Linked DNA regions of Luteitalea sp. TBR-22. Each later gene encodes a partner of the first gene's protein in a complex. Links are inferred from orthologs where the notes say so. Each region holds a gene or a part of one and is shown on either strand. Other genes may lie near its edges.

What was found.
Region 2: the proteins of tig (region 1) and rpsG are in contact, whole or in part, in a crystal structure (PDB 3GTY), measured with the Thermotoga maritima proteins. The link is inferred for Luteitalea sp. TBR-22 from one-to-one orthologs. Residues at the interface, in WP_004081061.1 of Thermotoga maritima: Glu122, Val124, Val129, Leu130, Tyr133, Glu188, Gly259, Ile262, Tyr263, Glu266, Ser270, Glu273, Gln274, Glu277, Arg308, Gln311, Ile312, Ser315, Tyr316, Glu325, Arg329, Arg336, Leu363, Phe366, Trp367, Arg373, Leu377, Arg381, Leu384, Glu387; in WP_004081843.1 of Thermotoga maritima: Lys34, Lys52, Lys55, Glu59, Arg62, Gln63, Glu66, Asn67, Lys69, Val71, Arg95, Ala109, Lys110, Lys111, Gly112, Arg113, Pro114, Glu117, Glu121, Ile124, Ala125, Tyr127, Asn128, Asn129, Thr130, Gly131, Lys135, Asp139, Arg142, Met143.

The regions. Positions count from the first base shown.
Region 1 is NZ_AP024452.1:5,253,958-5,259,415, reverse strand. Bases 1,261-4,072 are described here. They hold tig (trigger factor), read right to left. Parts: upstream 3,412-4,072; coding sequence 2,110-3,411; downstream 1,261-2,109. Other genes in these bases: TBR22_RS21800 (hypothetical protein), read left to right, coding at 3,886-4,072; clpP (ATP-dependent Clp endopeptidase proteolytic subunit ClpP), read right to left, coding at 1,390-1,995; clpX (ATP-dependent Clp protease ATP-binding subunit ClpX), read right to left, coding at 1,261-1,324. Outside these bases: more of clpX, read right to left, coding at 77-1,260; more of TBR22_RS21800, read left to right, coding at 4,073-4,359; TBR22_RS21795 (diguanylate cyclase domain-containing protein), read left to right, coding at 4,430-5,458. UniProt on the Bacillus subtilis protein: Involved in protein export. Acts as a chaperone by maintaining the newly synthesized protein in an open conformation. Functions as a peptidyl-prolyl cis-trans isomerase.
Region 2 is NZ_AP024452.1:4,536,457-4,540,533, forward strand. Bases 45-2,757 are described here. They hold rpsG (30S ribosomal protein S7), read right to left. Parts: upstream 1,782-2,757; coding sequence 1,308-1,781; downstream 45-1,307. Other genes in these bases: fusA (elongation factor G), read right to left, coding at 45-1,233; rpsL (30S ribosomal protein S12), read right to left, coding at 1,798-2,172. Outside these bases: more of fusA, read right to left, coding at 1-44; TBR22_RS19085 (bifunctional 2-polyprenyl-6-hydroxyphenol methylase/3-demethylubiquinol 3-O-methyltransferase UbiG), read right to left, coding at 2,804-3,733; TBR22_RS19090 (fatty acid desaturase), read right to left, coding at 3,733-4,077.

The DNA.
Region 1 (5,458 bases):
GCCGGGCGTCCTGCCGGATTCCCGGCAGGCGGGCCCGCCGACGCCCCACCGGGAGCGTCGCGGGCGGACCGGACGGTTACCCGGCCTTCTCCATCACCGTGATCGGCTTCTCCTTCGACTCGACGACGTCCCGGGTGATGACGCACTCGCGGATCTTCTTCTGACCCGGCACGGTGTACATCACGTCGAGCATCAGCTCCTCGATGATCATCCGCAGCCCGCGCGCGCCGATCTTGCGCGTCAGCGCCAGCTCGGCGATCGCCTCGAGCGCGTCGTCGGTGAAGCGCAGCTTCACGTTCTCGTACTCGAGCAGCTTGACGTACTGCTTGGTGATCGCGTTGCGCGGCGTGGTCAGGATCTGCACCAGCGCCGGGCGATCGAGCTCGTGCAGCGTCGCCACCACCGGCAGGCGCCCGACGAACTCCGGGATCAGGCCGTAGCGGATCAGGTCCTGCGGCTCGATCTTCTCGAGCGTCGTGCCCACGTCCTTGGCGTCGAACTGCGACTTCTCGGCGCGGAACCCGAGCGTCTTCTTGCCGACGCGCCGCTCGATGACCTTCTCGAGGCCGACGAACGCGCCGCCGCAGATGAACAGGATGTTGGTCGTGTCGACCTGGAAGAACTCCTGGTGCGGGTGCTTGCGGCCGCCCTGGGGCGGCACGTTGGCCACCGTGCCCTCGAGGATCTTCAGCAGCGCCTGCTGCACGCCCTCGCCGCTCACGTCGCGCGTGATCGACGGGTTCTCGTCCTTGCGGCAGATCTTGTCGACCTCGTCGATGTAGATGATCCCCTGCTGCGCCTTCTCGATGTCGCCACCGGCGGCCTGCAGCAGCTTGAGGATGATGTTCTCGACGTCCTCGCCGACGTAGCCGGCCTCGGTCAGCGTCGTCGCATCGACGATCGTGAACGGCACCGAGAGCAGCCGCGCCAGCGTCTGCGCCAGCAGCGTCTTGCCCGTGCCGGTCGGCCCGATCAGCAGGATGTTCGACTTCTGGAGCTCGACCTCGTTGCGGCTCTTGGACTGCTTGCCGATCTCGATCCGCTTGTAGTGGTTGTAGACCGCGACCGCCAGCCGCTTCTTGGTCTGCTCCTGGCCGATCACGTACTCGTCCAGGAACTTCTTGATCTCCTGCGGCGTGGGCAGCGACGAGCGCGTGCCCTTGGCCTCGAACCGGTTGTCGTCCGCGATGATGTCGTTGCAGACCTCGACGCACTCGTCGCAGATGAAGACGGTGGGGCCGGCAATCAGCTTGCGGACGTCGTTCTGGTCCTTGTTGCAGAACGAGCACCGCAGCACTTCGTTCTCGCCGTTCTTCTTCACCATGGGATCGGACCCGTCTGCGTCACCGGCACCGGGGACACCGCGCGCACGCGGCAGTCACCGCGCCGTCAGCTGCGCTTGCGGAGGACATCGTCGATGATACCGTACTCGCGCGCCTGCTCGGCCGACATGATGTAGTCGCGCTCGGTATCGGCCTGCAGCCGTTCGATCGGCTGGCCGGAGTGCTCGGCCAGGATCTCGTTCAGCCGGTGACGCATCCGCAGGATTTCCTTGGCGTGGATGTCGATGTCGGTGGCCTGCCCGCCGACCCCACCCTGCACCCACGGCTGGTGGATCAGGATGCGCGAGTTGGGCAGCGCGTATCGCTTGCCCTTGGTCCCGCCGGCGAGCAGCACCGCCCCGAACGAGGCGCACTGCCCGAGGCAGTACGTCGACACGTCGGGCCGGATGTACTGCATCGTGTCGTAGATCGCCAGCCCCGCGGTGATCGACCCGCCAGGGCTGTTGATGTACAGCAGGATGTCCCGCTCCGGATCCTCGGCCTCCAGGAACAGCATCTGCGCAATCACCAGGCTCGCGACCGTGTCGTCGATCGGCGTGCCGATGAAGATGATGCTGTCCTTGAGCAGGCGAGAGAAGATGTCGTACGCGCGCTCCCCGCGGTTGGTCTGCTCGACCACCATCGGGACCAGCTGCAGGCGCGGATCAATCATGGGATGCATCGGCCTCATCGCCCCCCGGACCCGGCCGGGGGCAGTTGCACCTGCCCGGCACTACCGGGCAGTCACGTCGTCGTTGCACAGGGGAGAAGGACGCGAGGCGGACGCTCACGCCCCCGCGATCGTAGCACGCGACAGCGCGTGCGCCACCGCCTTCTCCCGCAGCAGGCCCACCCGGATCTGCACCAGCTGATCCTGCTGCGCCAACTGCGCCTTCACCTCGGCCAGCGAGCGACCCGCGCGGGTCGCATATCCGGAGATATCGGCATCGAGCTCCTCTTCCGATACCTCCAACCCCTCGCGCTCGGCCAGCTTGTCGAGCACGAGCACGCTCTTCACCGTCGCCACGGCCGGTTCCTGCTGCTGGGCCCGGAATTCCTCCCAGTTGATCGCCGCCTGCCGCGGGTCCACGCCCTGATCCATCAGCCGGCGCGCGAACTCCTCCACCCGGCGGTCGACCTCGCGGGCCACCATGCCCTCGGGGACCTCCCCGGTCATCCGCGCCGCCAGCTGCTCGAGCAACTGCTGGCGCATGCGCCGGGTCCGCTCCCGATCAGCATCCTGCTCCAGATCCTGCCGGATGCGCCCCCGCAGATCGGCCAGGGTCTGGAACTCGCCCAGGTCCTTGGCGAACTCGTCATCGAGGGTCGGCAGCACCCGGCGCCGCAGCCCGGTGACCTCCACGTCGTACTCGACGCGCGCCCCGGCCATCTCCTCGACCTCGTACTCAGACGGGAAGGTGACCTCGAAAGTCTTCTTCTGGCCAGCCGTCACTCCCACCAGCGCCTCGTCGAACCCCGGCGGGTTGGCCGCCGCACCGATCTCGGCCGACACGTTCTCGTGGCGTTCCGGCTCTTCCGGCGTGATCTCGGCGCCCTGCGGCCCCGTCAGGCGGCGACGCGCCAGGTGCATCACCACCGTGTCGCCCGGCTCGGCCGCGCGATCCTCCACCGGCTCCATCCGGGCCAGGCGGTCGCGCAGGCGCGACAAGGCCTGATCGACGTCGTCTTCGGTCACCGGCATCTCGGGACGGGTCACCGTGAGCGTGGTCAGGTCGCCCGGATCCACGAACGGGGCGGTCTCGATGGCAGCGGTGAAGGTCAGGGGCTTGCCTTCCTCGAGCTGCAGGTCGCGCACCTTCGGCGTGTCGACCGGATTGACGCCCTTGTCACGCAGCGCGTCGCCCACCACGCGCGGCACGAGGTCGTGCGCGACGTCGTGGAGGATCTCGTCCTTGAACTTGCGCCGCACCACCTGGATGGGCGCCTTCCCTGGGCGGAACCCGGGCAGCCGGGCGGCCCGGGCGTAGCGCTGGGTGATGCGGGAGATCTCGCTCTCGACCACGTCCTGCGGGACTTCCACGGTCAAGGTCTTCTTGGTTTCGCTGACGTCGGTGAGTTCGACCTTCATCTGGGGCTCGGGAATCGGGAGTCGGGAATCGGGAAACGGGAGTCGGACAGCGTCGGGTGCCGGGTTCCGGGGGCCGGGCACCGAAAAAATCGGGTCGCCGGGCGTCGCGCAGGCCTTGCCAGGCGCAGCGCACCAGCGTACGGGCTGCCAGACGACGTCTGGTGCGAAAGGCGGGACTCGAACCCGCACAGCCTTCCGGCCACCGGATCCTAAGTCCGGCGCGTCTGCCAGTTCCGCCACTTTCGCGCGGCGCCCGCCGAACACGCCACGCTACCACCCCCGTCTGGCCTCGTCAATCAGACGGGACCTGCAGTCATTCCGATCCGCGTGGCCATCCGCACGACCGCGCTCCGCTCCGAGCACCTGGCTGAGCCGGCCCGGCCAACTCGCTGCACACGGGCCACTTGGCTCGGCTTGACGGGTCCGGGCGGCGGGTGGCGCGCGTCGTGGATCCCACGACGGCGGAGGTCGAAAATGACAGGCATCCTGCAACCGCTCGCCGTGCTCACCCTGGCCGCCGTCATTCACGCGCAGCCGCCGACTCCAGCCACGCAGCCCGTCCGGCCGCCGGACCGTCCGCCCGCCGGCGAACCCCAGCCGCTCCCCACGCCCGAGCCCGATCTCGGGGGCGCGCGCGAACGGGGGATGCGCGACCGTCCCCGATCGACGCCCGAAGCCGGGGACCCCGAACTGGGGAGGCTCACCCTGACGGGATGCCTCGAGCGCGCCGGCTCGCGGGCCTGGCGGCTGAGGCCCATCGAGGGTGACGAGGCCACCGTCACCGAGGAGGTGCGGCTCGGCGGCGACGTGGAAAGCCTGAGGGCACACGTCGGCCAGCGAGTCGAGCTCCGCGGCACGTATGAGCAGGCCACGCCGGCCAGTCGGCCCGCGACCTTTGCCGTCGACCGCCTGACGGTCGTCGGCGGCGCCTGTCGCTCGCCCCGCTAATGCGCGCGGGTGCCGCGCCGGGGCGCGCCTCCGGCCGAGGTGGTACGATGGCGCCGGTCTGCGCGCTGACATGAGCACCTGGGATGAAGAGTTCCGCCAACTCCAGGCCGAGTTCCTGCGAGGGGGACCGGACAGGCTCGTCGACATCGACGAGACCCTCGACCGGCTCGATCGGGGCACCGCTGCCACCCTGGCCGACCTCAAGCGCCACTTCCACAAGCTCGCCGGTGCCGGTGCCACCTACCAGCGTCCCCAGATCAGCACCCTGGCGCGCGAGGCCGAGCGTCGCTGCGACGAACTGCTGAAGGGGCACGGCCAACCCTCCACCGACGATGTGGCGCGGTGGCGCGACATCCGCCTTCGCCTGGCGTCGCTGTTCGACGAGGGCATCGCCACCACCGTCCTCGCCGAGCCGACGCCCGCTGCGGCCACCGCCTCCACTCCCGTGCCCGAGGGCCCACGCGGCGAGCTCGACGTGCTGCTCGTCGACGAGAACCAGGAGACCCGGCGCCTCCTCGCCTCGGTCCTCCAGCACGAGGGCATCCCGGTGCGCGAGGCCGGCACCTGCCACGACGCCCGGGCGTTGATCGACGCGCGCGTGCCGGACGGCCTGATGGTCGACGTGCGGCTGCCCGACGGCTCGGGCTACAGCGTCGTCGAGTACGCCCGCCAGAAGCCGGATGGCGAGCAGACCGCCATCCTGATGCTCAGCGCCGTCGGCGACTTCCTCGACCTTGCCGAGGCCATCCACGCCGGCGCCGACGCCTGCTACACCAAGCCGGCCGAGATCGAGGCCGCCCACCGCAAGCTGCTGCAGATGCTGGAGCAGTCGCAGTCCGAGGTGCCGCGCATCCTCGTGGTGGAAGACGACGAGTTCCACGCCGCGTTCGCGCGCACGGTGCTCGAGTCGGCCGGCTACCAGGTGGACGTGTGCAGCGCGCCGCGGCATTTCTCCGAGCACATGGCGACGTTCCAGCCCGAACTCCTGCTGATGGACGTCAACCTGCCCGAGGTCTCCGGATACGACCTCGCGCGGCTCGTGCGCCAGCAGGAACAGCACGCGGCGCTGCCGATCATCTTCCTCACGTCGGAAGCCGAG
Region 2 (4,077 bases), 720 kb from region 1 along the record:
GAAGTCCATCGACTCGAGGATGACCGGGGACTTCTCGTCGCAGATGGTGTCGCCGGTCATGACCGACTTCAGGCCCACCGCGGCGGCGATGTCGCCCGCGTAGACTTCCTTGATTTCCTCACGCTTGTTGGCGTGCATCTTCAGCAGGCGGCCGATGCGCTCGGTCTTGCCCTTGGTGCTGTTGAGCACCGAGGAGCCCGAGGTCATCACGCCCGAGTACACGCGGATGAACGTGAGCTGGCCGACGAACGGGTCGGTCATGATCTTGAACGCCAGGGCCGAGAACGGCGCCTTGTCGTCGGCCGGGCGCTCGAGCACCGACTCGGCGTTGTCGACCGCGATGCCCTTGATCGACGGGATGTCGACCGGCGAGGGCAGGAAGTCCACGACGGCGTCGAGCAGCGGCTGCACGCCCTTGTTCTTGAAGGCCGAGCCGCACAGGACCGGCACGAAGGGCGCCTCGGACCGCTGGTGCACCGACTCGTTGACGCGCTTGCGCAGCGCCGCCCGAATCTCGGCCTCGGTGAGCTCCTCGCCGCCCAGGTACTTCTCGAGCAGCGTGTCGTCGGACTCGCTGGCCTTCTCGAGCAGCTGCTCGCGGTACATCGCGGCCTGCTCCTGGAGGTCGGCCGGGATGTCCTCGAGCACGTAGTCGGCGCCCATCGTCTCGTCCTTGTAGACGACGGCCTTCATCCGGATCACGTCGACGATGCCGCGGAAGCGGTCCTCGGACCCGATCGGGAAGGCGAGCACGCAGGGGTTGCCCTGCAGGCGCGACTTGATCTGCTCCACCGTGCGCTCGAAGTTGGCGCCGATGCGGTCCATCTTGTTGATGAAGCAGATGCGCGGCACGTGGTACTTGTCGGCCTGCCGCCACACCGTCTCGGTCTGCGACTCGACGCCGGCCACCGAGTCGAACACCGCGACGGCGCCGTCGAGCACGCGCAGCGAACGCTCGACCTCGGCCGTGAAGTCGACGTGGCCGGGCGTGTCGATGATGTTGATGCGGTGCTCACGCCAGAAGCAGGTCGTGGCCGCCGACGTGATCGTGATGCCCCGCTCCTGCTCCTGCTCCATCCAGTCCATCGTCGCGGTGCCTTCGTGCACCTCGCCGATCTTGTAGGTGATGCCGGTGTAGAAGAGGATGCGCTCGGTCGTGGTCGTCTTGCCGGCATCGATGTGGGCCATGATGCCGATGTTGCGCGTACGACTGAGAGGTACCTGGCGAGCCATTGTTCGAATACTCGAAAATTAGAAGTGCAATTCTGAAATCTTGAAATTCTGACATTTCAGAATTTCACCACCTGCTACCAGCGGTAGTGGGCGAACGCCTTGTTCGCCTCGGCCATGCGATGCGTGTCCTCACGCTTCTTCACGGCCCCGCCGCGCATGTTGCTGGCATCGAGCAACTCGTTGGCCAGCTTCTCTTCCATCGTCTTGCCGTCGCCACGCGAGCGGGCATACCCGACGAGCCAGCGGATGGCCAGCGAGAGGCGACGGTTGACGTTCACCTCGATCGGCACCTGGTAGTTGGAGCCGCCGACGCGCCGCGACTTCACCTCGAGGCTCGGCTTCGTGTTGTCGATGGCCTTCTTGAAGACCTTGAGGGGCTCCTCGCCGGTCTTCTCCTGGATCATCTCGAAGCTCTTGTAGAGAATCCGCTCCGCGGTGCTCCGCTTGCCGTCACTCATCACCGAGCCGATGAACTTGGTGACCAGCGTGCTGTTGTAGAGCGGGTCGGGCGTGACCTCGCGCTTGGCAATCTCTCGTCTGCGTGGCATCTGACTTCAGCTCCTGCTACGACTTGGGCCGCTTGGCGCCGTACTTGGACCGGCCCTGCCGGCGGTTCGCGACGCCCGTGGCGTCCAGCGTGCCCCGCACGACGTGATAGCGGACACCCGGGAGGTCCTTCACGCGGCCACCGCGAATGAGCACCAGCGAGTGCTCCTGCAGGTTGTGGCCGACGCCCGGGATGTAGGTCGTCACCTCGATCTTGTTCGTCAGCCGCACGCGCGCCACCTTGCGGAGCGCCGAGTTCGGCTTCTTGGGCGTCTGGGTGAACACGCGGACACAGACGCCCCGCTTCTGCGGGCTCTCCTGCAGCGCAGGGCTCTTCGTCTTGTCGATGACCGCCTCGCGGCCCTTGCGAACAAGCTGACTGATGGTCGGCACAGTGACTCCACCTGCACGCGCGCGTCGCTCGAGACGACAGACACGCTTCCGGGCACGCCTCGTCAGGCGTGCCCGTTCGGACTTGCCTCCGTGCCACCGCGACAGCGGCGACACGGCGTCCCGGGCCTGAAAGCCGGCGGACTGCCGGCCTGGCACCCGGGACTGGGTACCCTACGAATTCGAAGTTGTCGCTCGCGGACCACCCGTGGGCGTTCCGCTTGGATGTGCCCGCCAATCCCCACCGCCGGTTCGTGCTCGGCGCCCGGGATCCGGGCCTCACTTCGCGTGACTCGGAGTCAGATAGGGTGTCCTGACCCCGACAAAACCTTGCGAGGCTATCACGACACGGGGAGGGAGTGCAACCCCCGGGCCAGTTCCTCGGCATTACCGCCGGCCGGAGCCCCGAAGGGCGTCTCGGTACGCACGGCGAACGGCCAGTGTAGCACAAGAGACTGCGCCGGCGTCGCTGGTCGGTCGGCCTGCGGCCGTCGGAGCGCACGGCTTCGCGGCTCAGGCCTCAGAGATCACGGCCGACTGCCGACTGCCGACTGCCCACTGCCGACGATGTACGGCTTACGGCTGCTCGGGAGCATCCCCCGATCCAAGGCCGAGGGGCGAATGACGAAGACCGTCAGGATTTCCGCGCGATGACCCGCATGTTCGACGTCCGGCCCGTGACCCAGCGCTGCACCGTGTCCAGTAGCCCATAGACGATCAGCGCCGGCACCGAACGCTCGGAGAGCAGCCCCGACGCCCAGCGCCATCGCGGCCGGTCACGCACCACGTTCTGCAGTGTGTGGGCCCAGATGAACGGGCTCAGCAGGTACTCGGCCCGCTCCACCGCGAGTCCCTGTTGTTCGAGCAGGCCCGCCAGCGACTCGCGGGTGTACAACGACCAGTGCCTCGGGCAGTGCCACCCGCCCCATCGGTCCCGGGCCACCCAGTCGCGGTCCCACGACCCCACCGACGGGGTCTCGATCAACAGGCGTCCACCAGGAGCGAGCAGGGCCGCCGCCCGCGCCACGCAGGCCCTGGGATCGGCCAGGTGCTCGATCACCTGGTTCATGATGATGAGGTCCACCGACCCTGCCGGCCAGGCGAGTGCCTCGAACTGCGCGCAGACCATCTCGAGGCCCGTGCGCCGGAGCGCCGCGCACGCCTCCTCCGAGATGTCCACCCCGACGACCCGCCAGCTCGGGTCGCCGTCGGCCTTGATCGCCTGCAGCAACTGCCCCTCGCCGCAGCCGACCTCCATCACCGTCGCCCCCGGCGCCAGCCACCGCCGCAGCATCCGCACCCGGCTGCCCTGCACCAGCCCGCGCAGCCGCGTCGTGACCGGCCCGAGGAAGGCCGCATACCGGTAGTACGACGGCGGGTAGATGATCCCCAGCGTCTCTGGCGCCGGCCGGTTGCGCAGGTACGTCAGCCCGCACGCGCGGCACTGCACGAACACGAACTCGTTGTCGCAGGTGGCGAACTCGTGGTCGCGCGACCGGCCGACCTCGTCGGCCTCGCGACTGCCGCAGGTGCTGCAGGCGGCCTCGATCGTCGGAATCAGCATCAGGCCGCCGCCCGCCGCTGCCGGGCGCGCGCATCGGCGAGCACCCCGCGAATGGTCCCGAGGATCGACCGCGACGTCATGCCGGGCTGCAGGTAACCCGTCTCGGTCAGGTGCTCGCGGACGCGCGGGAGGTGGCAGGCCGGCACTTGCGGGAACAAGTGGTGCTCGACGTGCAGGTTCATGTTCAACGTGTAGAAGAACAGCCGGTCGACCGGGTTGGGCAGGTGCGACCGCACCGAGCACTCGCCCTCGTGGCGGAACACGTGCACGTGCTCGCAGAATGCGCGAATGCGGCTGAAGAAGAGGCCGAAGGTCGCCGCCGTCGCCGGGTAGGCCAGCACCAG